DNA from 3 places in the Pseudarthrobacter sp. B907 genome. Region 1 is predicted to be linked to each of the others. Evidence: riboswitches for the same ligand, from Rfam matches in the RefSeq annotation. Region 1 holds a riboswitch; each other region holds the start of a gene.
What was found. Region 1 has a riboswitch for S-adenosylmethionine ahead of ABLI39_RS06560 (bifunctional o-acetylhomoserine/o-acetylserine sulfhydrylase). Riboswitches for the same ligand answer to the same signal wherever they lie in the genome.
Positions count from the first base shown of each region.

Region 2: it holds a riboswitch for S-adenosylmethionine, as region 1 does, so the genes downstream of both, ABLI39_RS04060 (aminotransferase class V-fold PLP-dependent enzyme) here and ABLI39_RS06560 (bifunctional o-acetylhomoserine/o-acetylserine sulfhydrylase) in region 1, are expected to answer to the same signal.
Region 3: it holds a riboswitch for S-adenosylmethionine, as region 1 does, so the genes downstream of both, ABLI39_RS13655 (DUF1737 domain-containing protein) here and ABLI39_RS06560 (bifunctional o-acetylhomoserine/o-acetylserine sulfhydrylase) in region 1, are expected to answer to the same signal.

Region 1 is NZ_JBEEQE010000005.1:194,949-198,159, forward strand. Features, by position in the region: gene ABLI39_RS06550 (isopenicillin N synthase family dioxygenase) at 1-716, shown strand, start outside; gene ABLI39_RS06555 (VOC family protein) at 842-1,480, opposite strand; SAM riboswitch class IV at 1,704-1,819, shown strand; partial or broken gene ABLI39_RS06560 (bifunctional o-acetylhomoserine/o-acetylserine sulfhydrylase) at 1,870-3,198, shown strand.
Region 2 is NZ_JBEEQE010000003.1:226,007-229,217, reverse strand. Features, by position in the region: gene rsgA (ribosome small subunit-dependent GTPase A) at 1-429, shown strand, start outside; gene hisN (histidinol-phosphatase) at 476-1,288, shown strand; SAM riboswitch class IV at 1,378-1,491, shown strand; gene ABLI39_RS04060 (aminotransferase class V-fold PLP-dependent enzyme) at 1,526-2,950, shown strand; gene ABLI39_RS04055 (class I SAM-dependent methyltransferase) at 3,049-3,211, shown strand, end outside.
Region 3 is NZ_JBEEQE010000016.1:46,318-49,528, reverse strand. Features, by position in the region: gene ABLI39_RS13665 (aminodeoxychorismate lyase) at 1-133, shown strand, start outside; gene ABLI39_RS13660 (hypothetical protein) at 143-940, opposite strand; SAM riboswitch class IV at 1,159-1,272, shown strand; gene ABLI39_RS13655 (DUF1737 domain-containing protein) at 1,286-1,612, shown strand; gene ABLI39_RS13650 (rhodanese-like domain-containing protein) at 1,609-2,019, shown strand; gene ABLI39_RS13645 (O-succinylhomoserine sulfhydrylase) at 2,020-3,211, shown strand, end outside.

The DNA.
Region 1 (3,211 bases):
TCGACATCGGCGTCGAGCGCGACGCCGTCGAGCCCGGACCCGGCGTTGCCGACTACTGGAGGCTGGAGGGGCCGAACCTCTGGCCGGAAAACCTGCCCGAGATGCGCGGGATCGTCACCGAATGGACCGAGCGGCTCAGCGCCATTTCCCTGGACCTGCTGCGGGCGCTCGCCGTCTCCCTTGGGGCGCCCGAGGATACCTTCGACGCCGCGTTTGCCGCCCAGGCTTTCCCGCTGCTCAAGATCGTGCGCTACCCGGGCGAATCCGATCCGGATCCCAAGCAGGGCGTCGGTTCCCACCGCGACGGCGGAGTGTTGACCCTGCTCCTGGTCGAGCCCGGCAAGGGCGGACTGCAGGTCGAGTACCAGGGCCAGTGGATCGACGCGCCCCAGGTGCCCGGAACGTTTGTGGTCAATATTGGCGAGATGCTTGAGCTGGCCACCAACGGCTACCTCAAGGCGACCCTGCACCGGGTGATCTCCCCGCTGCGCGGCACCGACCGGATCTCGCTGCCGTTCTTCTACAACCCGGCCCTCGATGCGACCATGCCCCGGCTCGCGGTCAGCCCGGAGTTCCAGGCCAAGGCCCGCGGCCTGTCGGTGGACCCGACCAACAGCCCGATCCTGGAGACCTACGGGGACAACGCCCTGCGCTACCGGCTCCGCGCCCACCCCAACGTCGTCGAGGCCCACCACCCGGACCTGCTCAAGGGCTGACGGCGGCCGTCCCGCCCCAGGCGGAGCGCCCGGCGGCGCAAGGGCGGATTAAAGAAATTCGGCCGCCAGCGGTGGGTGGCATCATTGGCACCCGCTGCTGGCGGCCGAAGTGTTGGCAGGAATCGTCAGATGGTGACGGCTCCGGAATCGGTTTCAAAGGTGACGGACAGGATTCCCGGCGTCCCGTGCGGGGCGAGCCAGTTCACGTCCACGTCTTCCAGCGGCTTCTCCACCGGTTCGCCGAGCCACTCGGTGACGCGTTCGGCCGAGCCGGCGATGGTGAGCGCGGACATCTTGACGTTGCTCGCGTAGGCGTTGGACGGGTGCAGCTCAGGATCGCCCTCCCACTTGAGCATGTAGGGGACCTGCGGGTCGGCGATCAGGCCCAGGATGCCGATCTGCTTCCAGACCAGTTCGCGGCCGTCGGGGAACTTGCGGTTGCCGTTGACGGCGGACCGGCCCAGGCGCTCCTCGAAGGGGGCGAGGTCGTCAACCTCGACGCACCAGCCCATCCAGCCCCCGCCGGCCGCCGAGCGGGCACGCACGGCCTGGCCAAACGGCGCTTTGTCCGAGGCGGGGTGGTCCAGGACCTCCACAACCTCCAGGTACTTGTGCCCGGCGAGCGGGATAATCATGTTGCGGGTCCCGAATCGGGGGTGTACCCCGCCCTTGACGGCTTCGACGCCGAGGGCGGACGCAATACGTTCGGTGGTGGCCGCGAGGCCATCTTGTTCACAGGCGTAAGAGACGTGATCCATGCGCATGCCCTCATCTTGGCACTTTGTGATGGAGCTCTCAGCTTAGGCTCTCCTAACCAAGGTAGGATGTCGTTTTCACGTGCGGGCCAGGGGCCGGATCCGCCCGGATCCGCTGTGGATTGCGGCGCCAGCGGGCGGTCCGCGGACGCCCCGCGGCCGGCCGCCGGGACAAATTCATATTCGTCACAAAGCTATCCAGCCGTCGGGGCGCGTTCCTAGACTGAAGCCAGGTCATGAGTGCCAGCATCGAGCCCCGGCTTGCTGGCCGGCAACCCTCCTAACGCGGTGGGGTGCCCCGGGTGAAGACCTGGCCCTCCGGCGCCCGCCGGACGGCAAGCGCGGCCGCCAGGTCCGTTCCGGTCGAAAAGCCGGGAACGGCCGGCGCCCAGTCCCGCAGGAGCTCTCCAATGTCCAATGCCTGGTCCTTTGAAACCCGTCAGATCCACGCCGGCCAGGAGCCGGACTCCGCCACCGGCGCCCGGTCGCTGCCGATCTACCAGACGACGTCGTTCGTCTTTCCCAGCGCCGAAAGCGCCGCCAACCGGTTCGCGCTCGCCGAACTCGCGCCCATCTACACCCGGATCGGCAACCCCACCCAGGACGCCGTGGAGCAGCGGGTCGCGAGCCTCGAAGGCGGCCTCGGCGCGCTCCTGCTAAGCTCCGGGCAGGCTGCGGAGACCTTCGCAATCCTGAACATCGCCGAGGTCGGGGACCACGTCGTCGCCAGCCCCAGCCTGTACGGCGGCACCTACAACCTGCTGGCCCACACCCTGAAGAAGTTCGGCATCTCCGTCACGTTCGTGGAGGACCCGGACAACCTGGACCAATGGCGCGACGCCGTGCAGCCGAACACCAAACTGTTCTTCGGCGAGGTGGTCTCCAACCCCCGCCAGGACGTGCTGGACATTGAGGGTATAGCGGAGGTGGCCCATCAGGCCGGGGTGCCGCTGATCGTGGACAACACCCTCTCCACCCCGTACCTGATCCGGCCGATCGAGTGGGGCGCCGACATTGTCGTCCACTCTGCCACCAAGTACCTCGGCGGCCACGGCGCCGCGATCGCCGGCGTGATTGTCGACTCCGGCAACTTCGACTTCGGCAAGGACCCGGAGCGTTTCCCCGGCTTCAACACCCCGGACCCCACGTACAACGGCCTGGTCTACGCCCGGGACCTCGGCGCGGACGGGGCGCTGGGGGCAAACCTCGCCTTCATCCTCAAGGCCAGGGTCCAGCTGCTGCGCGACCTCGGCTCGGCCGTGTCCCCGTTCAACGCCTTCCTCATCGCCCAGGGCATCGAGACGCTGAGCCTGCGGGTGGAACGGCACGTCGCCAACGCCACCCGGGTGGCCGAATGGCTGGAAGCCAGGGACGACGTCGAATCCGTCGCCTACGCCGGGCTGCCGTCCAGCCCCTGGTACGAGCGCGGCCGCAAGTACGGTCCGAAGGGCACCGGCGCCATCGTCGCCTTCAACCTCGCCGGGGGAGCGGAGGCCGGCAAACGCTTCGTTGACGCCCTCGAACTGCACTCGCACGTGGCGAACATCGGTGACGTGCGCTCACTGGTGATCCACCCGGCGTCGACCACGCACAGCCAGCTCTCGCCGGAACAGCAGGCGGTGGCCGGCGTCCATCCGGGGCTGGTGCGGCTGTCGGTGGGGCTCGAACACATCGACGACATCATTGCGGACCTCGACGCCGGCTTCCGGGCAGCCAAGGACGCCTGAGGTCATACGGAAG
Region 2 (3,211 bases), on a different contig from region 1:
GGCCATTCCGGCGTCGGAAAATCCACCATGGTCAACGCCCTGACCGGGGCGGAGCGCGCCACCGGCGGGGTGAACGCCGTCACCGGGCGCGGCCGCCACACCTCGTCCTCCGCGCTGGCGCTGAAGGTCAACGACGCGCCCGCCGGCAGCTGGATCATCGACACCCCCGGGATCCGGTCCTTCGGCCTGGCCCACGTGGACCCGGACCGGATCCTGCGGTCCTTCCCGGACCTGGCCCCCGGTACCGAGGACTGCGACCGCGGCTGCAAACACGACGCCGCCGCCGTGAACTGCGGGGTGGACGCCTGGGTGCAGGGCGGCCACGCAGGCCCGTCCGGCCCGGCCCGGCTCGCGTCGCTGCGCCGGCTGCTCGGCACGGACCCCCGTCTTGAGGCGCAGGAAACCAAGGAACTCGGCAGCGTCTCCTAGCGGTCGCCTCCCGGTCAGCGGCGGGTTTAGACGGTAGCTTGGAACCATGAGCCAACCCGCTTCGAGCTACAACGATGACCTGCGCCTTGCCCATGTACTGGCAGATTCCGTAGATTCCCAGACCATGAGCCGCTTCAAGGCGCTCGACCTTCGGATCGAGACGAAGCCGGACCTGACCCCCGTCACCGACGCCGACAAGGCCGCCGAGGAATCCATCCGCGGGCAGCTGTCCCGCTCCCGCCCGCGCGACGCTGTCCTCGGCGAGGAATTCGGCAGCTCCGGCCACGGCTCGCGCCGCTGGATCATCGACCCGATCGATGGCACCAAGAACTTCGTCCGCGGCGTCCCCGTCTGGGCCACCCTGATCGCCCTCGTCGACGAGGGCGAACCCGTGGTCGGCGTCGTCAGTGCCCCCGCCCTGGGCAAGCGCTGGTGGGCGGCCAAGGGCGCCGGGGCCTACATGGGCCGGTCGCTGGCCGCGGCCACCCGGCTGAAGGTCTCCAACGTTTCCCAGCTCTCGGACGCTTCGCTGTCGTACTCTTCCCTGGGCGGCTGGAAGCAGCGCGGCAACCTGGACGAGTTCCTCGGGCTCACCGAGGAAGTCTGGCGCACCCGCGCCTACGGCGACTTCTGGTCCTACTGCCTCGTGGCCGAGGGCGCCGTCGACATCGCCTGCGAGCCGGAACTCAACCTCTACGACATGGCCGCACTGGTCCCGATTGTCACCGAAGCCGGCGGCCGCTTCACCTCCCTCGAGGGTGAGGACGGCCCCTTCGGCGGCAACGCCCTGGCCACCAACTCGATCCTGCACTCGGAAGTCCTCAAGCGCCTCAACCCGGACCTCGACGACCTGCTCTAGGCGGTCCCGCTCCAGGCCGGCCGTAACACTGGGCTTCATATTCCGGCCTTCCTTTTCCGTGCGGAGTGCCATGTCCTAGGCTCGAAGCAGGTCACGAGTGCCAGCGCGAAACCCCGGTTTGCTGGCCGGCAACCCTCCATTCGCGGCGGGGTGCCCCGGGTGACGACCTGGCCGGTCCGGAGCGGACCCGGCAAGCGCGGATCCCCTGTGAGCGGGGTCCTTTCCGAGCGAGGTCCCATGACGACTGCCACCATCCCCAGCCACCCCTCCGCCGGCGCACCGGCGCACCCCGATGCCCGGTTCGACGCCGCCAGCCGCCCGCTGTCCGCGGTCTCCGGCGCCGAAATCCAGGCCCCGCTGATCCAGGGCGGCCATGTCCGCTACGCCAACCTGGACTACGGCGCCTCCGCCCCGGCACTGTCCGTGGTTTCCGCCTACCTGAACGAGATCCTGCCGTACTACGCCAGCGTCCACCGCGGCGCCGGCTACGCCTCCCAGCTCAGCACCTCGGTGTACGAGAACGCCCGGAACATCGTCCGCGGCTTCGTCGGCGGCCGCCCGGACGACTCGGTGATCTTCACCCGGAACACGACCGACTCGCTGAACCTGCTGGCCGGCTGCCTGCCCGTCGCCGGGGGCCGGCACACCGGCGAGGTGCTGTACCTCGACATCGAGCACCACGCCAACCTGCTGCCCTGGCAGAACGTCCCGCACCGCAGCGTCGTCGCCGCAGGCACCCTGGCCGGCACGCTGGCGCGGCTGCGGGAGGAACTTGCCCACGGCGGCGTGAGCCTGCTCGCCGTCACCGGCGCCTCCAACGTCACCGGAGAAATCCTGCCGATCCGTGAACTCGCCGCGCTGGCGCACGAATACGGGGCCCGGATCGCCGTCGACGCCGCCCAACTGGCCCCGCACCGCCGCATCGACATCACCGCGGACGACGTCGACTACCTCGCCTTCTCCGGGCACAAGCTCTACGCCCCGTTCGGTGCCGGCGTGCTGGTCGGCCGCCCGGACTGGCTCGACGCCGGCACACCCCACCTCGCCGGGGGCGGCGCCGTGCGGGACGCCCGGCTCGACGCCGTCAGCTGGACCACCGGACCGGCCCGCCACGAGGGCGGCTCCCCCAACGTCCTGGGCGCCGCCGCGCTGGCCCGCGCCACCGAAGTCATTGCCGCCCTCGACGAGCAGCAGTGGCATGCCCACGAGGACGCCATCCGGTCCTTCCTCGTCGAGGGACTTGAGCGGATCGACGGCGTGAGCGTCCACCACATCTTCGAGGACACCGGCCACGCGGGGAACCCGGGCACGATCGGCGTCGTGAACTTCTCGGTTGAGGGCTACGACGCCGGCCTGGTCGCCGCGTACCTGTCCGCCGAGCACGGCATCGGCCTGCGCGACGGCCGGTTCTGCGCGCACCCGCTGCTCAAGCGCCTCGGCCTGCCCGCCGGCTCCCTCCGCGCCAGCTTCGGCCTCGGCTCCCGGCTCGACGACGCGCAGCGGCTGCTGGCCGGACTCGAGGCGCTGCGGCGCAACGGCCTGGGCTGGGACTACGTTGTGGACGCCGGCCGCTGGGTCCCGGCCAACGACACCCGCAGCTATCCGCACTGGGCGCCCAACACGCCGGGCACCGCCGGCGCCGCCCCCTGCACCCTGGACTAGCGTCCGGGTCGTCATCGAGGGCCAGCCGGGCGGCCCGCCGCGGCCCCGTGCGGTAAATTCTGTAGGTACGCACCAAAAGCTGCCGAAGGAGATCGCACGTGGCACGCGGCGGCCCCAACCTGCACGGGGGACCCAAACTGCAGCATGACCGCCGGCGGGAGCTCGGGGAGAGCTTCCAGGACGGCGGCGAGCACTATGACCGGGTCCGGCCCGGTTACCCGGCGGACTCCGCCGACTGGCTGATCCCCGCCGGAGCCCGCG
Region 3 (3,211 bases), on a different contig from region 1:
CGCCGTGTGGCTCATCTCCAGCATCCGGCTCCTCGCCCCGGTAAACCACATCGACGGCAAGGAAATCGGGACCCCCGAGCTGCGCCGGCAGCTCACGGCCGAGCTGAACGCGCTGTACGCCACGATCCAGTAGCGCCGCCGCTCAGCTCCGGGTGGCGCCCTGCGCGAGGGCTTCGTCCACGAGCCGGGCCAGCGTGGCCGCCGCCGCCCGCGTGACGTCCGGGCCTGTGGCCACCGCCGAGGCCGACAGGTTTCCCTTAACGCCCGTCACCAGCAACGTTGTCATAAGCTGCCCGCTCGGCAGGGTCTGGGTGGCCAGCGAGCCGAACGAGGTGTCCGCGCTGGTCTTCACCGGCAGGATCTCGGTCTGGCTCGTGATCTTCTGGCCCCGGATCTCCATGCTGAAGTTTGTGCATTTTTTGCTTTTGGCCACGGCCGCCTCGAGGTTCACCCCCAGCTGTTTCTGATCCGCGACGGCGACCAGCGTGACGACGGTGAGGGCCTGGACCGTGGTGGATTTGGCGACACCGCCGGCATAGGTGCTGCCGGCCGGAATCTGGGCATTGCTGTCCGCCACGACCGCGCACTCTGCCGGGGATATCACGGCCTCCGACATCGTCTGCTTCGAGATCTCGATGCCCTTCTCCAACTGCTCCGCGGGCACCACCGTAAGCGCATTCCCTTCGCCGTCGGCAAGCCCCGCGATAATCGCCGTCAGTTCCGCCCCCGTGAATGCCTTCGGCGTCGGCGTCGGCGTCGGGGTTGGCGCTGCGCTACGTGGCTGGCCGGCGGCCTGCGAGGCGGCGGCTGAGGCCGGCTCGACGGTGTTCGCCGGAGACGTGGCCGGCGTCGTCGTTTGGCCGCAGCCGGCCAGCGCGAGGGCCGCTGAAATCAGGAGGGCTGCTGGTGCGCTGCGGCGCAGGTTCATGGGCAGGTTCATGGAGTTCCCCGGTTCCGTTGAAGTAGCTGGCATCTCGCCGAAAGGGCCAGGGGAACAGTCCGGGCGGCGGCCAGGGCCGCACTGCGCAATGAGCCCCCACCACACCGCCCGCAGACGCGATACGGGTGAGCCTACGGCATCGGCGGGCCAGCGCATAGTGACTTAACATGACGGCGGCGGCTCTGCCCGCCGCCGTCGCAGGTGTTAGGTTTTTCGGGAGTAATGAGACCCGGTGCCAAGCCCTGACTGGCCGGTCGGCAACCCTCCCTTTCGCGGCGGGGTGCCTCAGGTGAATACTCGGCATATCGAAATTCGAGCTGCAAGCGTGAAAGAAGGAGATCCGTCATGCCTGACGCGTCCGCCCCCGCTGTGCCTGATACAGCAACCGGGACAGCCCCCGCACCGTCCCCGGCCGGCCCCGGCGCCGAGGAGAAGCTGGCTTACCGCCTGTTCACCGGCCCCGACGACCGCACCTTCTGCGAGCGCGTCTCCGCCGCGCTGGCCGAAGGCTACGTCCTGCACGGCAGCCCCTCGGCCACCTTCAACGGCAGCACCGTGATCGTGGCCCAAGCCGTGGTGCTCCCGGCCGCGATCGCCAGCGCCGACGCCGCCGTCGCCAACGCGGTGGATGAACTCGACGCCGTCGAGTTCGAGGGCGAAGGCCACGCGTGAGCTACGCCGGAGACCTGACCCCGGAGGAGGCCTGGGCGCAGCTTGAGGCCGGCGCCGTCCTGGTGGATGTTCGCACCGAGGGCGAGTGGGCACATATTGGCGTCCCTGAGACCGCGGGCGGACGCCGGGAGCCGCTGTTCATCCAGTGGACGCTGGCCGGCGGCGCCCCCAACCCGGGGTTCCTGGAGCAGTTGCGGGCGCAGCTGCCGGACGACGGTGGCGCCGACCTCATCTTCCTCTGCCGCTCCGGTGCGCGCTCCGTGGCGGCTGCCACCGCCGCCACGGCCGCCGGCTTCACCGCCTACAACGTCCTGGAAGGCTTCGAGGGCGAACCGGATGCCTCCGGCGCCCGCACCGTGAATGGCTGGAAGAACCGCGGCCTCCCGACCAACCGGGACGAGCGCTAAGTGGGCTTCAATCCCGATGCCCAGGGCTGGAGCCCGGACACCCAGGCAGTCCGCGGCGGGCTTGACCGCACCGGTTTCCAGGAGACCACCGAGCCGATTTTCCTGAACTCCGGCTTCGTCTACGAATCCGCCGCCGCGGCGGAGCGTGCCTTCACCGGCGAGGACGAGCGCTTTGTCTATTCGCGCTACGGCAACCCCTCCGTGGCCACGTTCCAGGAGCGGCTCCGGCTGCTCGAGGGCACCGAGGCATGCTTCGCCACCGCCTCGGGCATGTCCGCGGTGTTCACCGCGCTCGGGGCGCTGCTGGCAACCGGCGACCGGGTGGTCGCGGCCCGCTCGCTGTTCGGCTCCTGCTTTGTGATCCTCAACGAGATCCTTCCGCGCTGGGGCGTAGAGACGGTCTTCGTGGACGGCCCGGACCTGGAGCAGTGGCGCACGGCGCTGTCGGAACCGACGACGGCGGTCTTCTTCGAGTCCCCGTCCAACCCGATGCAGGAAATCGTGGACATCGCCGCCGTGAGCGAGCTGGCGCACGCCGCCGGCGCGACGGTCGTCGTCGACAATGTTTTTGCCACCCCCCTGCTCCAGCGCTGCGGGGAACTCGGCGCGGACGTGATCGTCTACTCCGGCACCAAGCACATCGACGGCCAGGGCCGGGTGCTCGGCGGCGCGATCCTGGGCACCAAAGAGTTCATCGACGGCCCGGTCAAGCAGCTTATGCGCCACACCGGCCCGGCGCTCTCGGCGTTCAACGCCTGGGTACTCACCAAGGGCCTGGAGACCATGGGCCTTCGCGTGAACCACTCCTCCGCTTCCGCGCTGCGGCTGGCCGGCTGGCTCGAGGAGCAGCCCGCGGTCAGCTGGGTCAAATACCCTTTGCTGGCCTCCCACCCGCAGTACGAACTCGCCGCCCGGCAGATGAAGGCCGGCGGCACCGTACTGACCTTCGAGTTGTCCCCGTCCCCGGGTCGTTCGGCAAAAGAGGCCGCCTTCGCGCTGCTGGACGCGCTGAGGATCATCGACATCTCCAACAACCTGGGCGACTCAAAGTCGCTGATCACCCATCCGGCCACCACGACGCACCGTGCCATGGGCCCGGAGGGCCGCGCGGCGATCGGGCTGAGCGACGGCGTGGTGCGGTTGTCGGTGGGCTTGGAAGAGGTGGAGGACCTGATCCGGGACCTCGGGCACG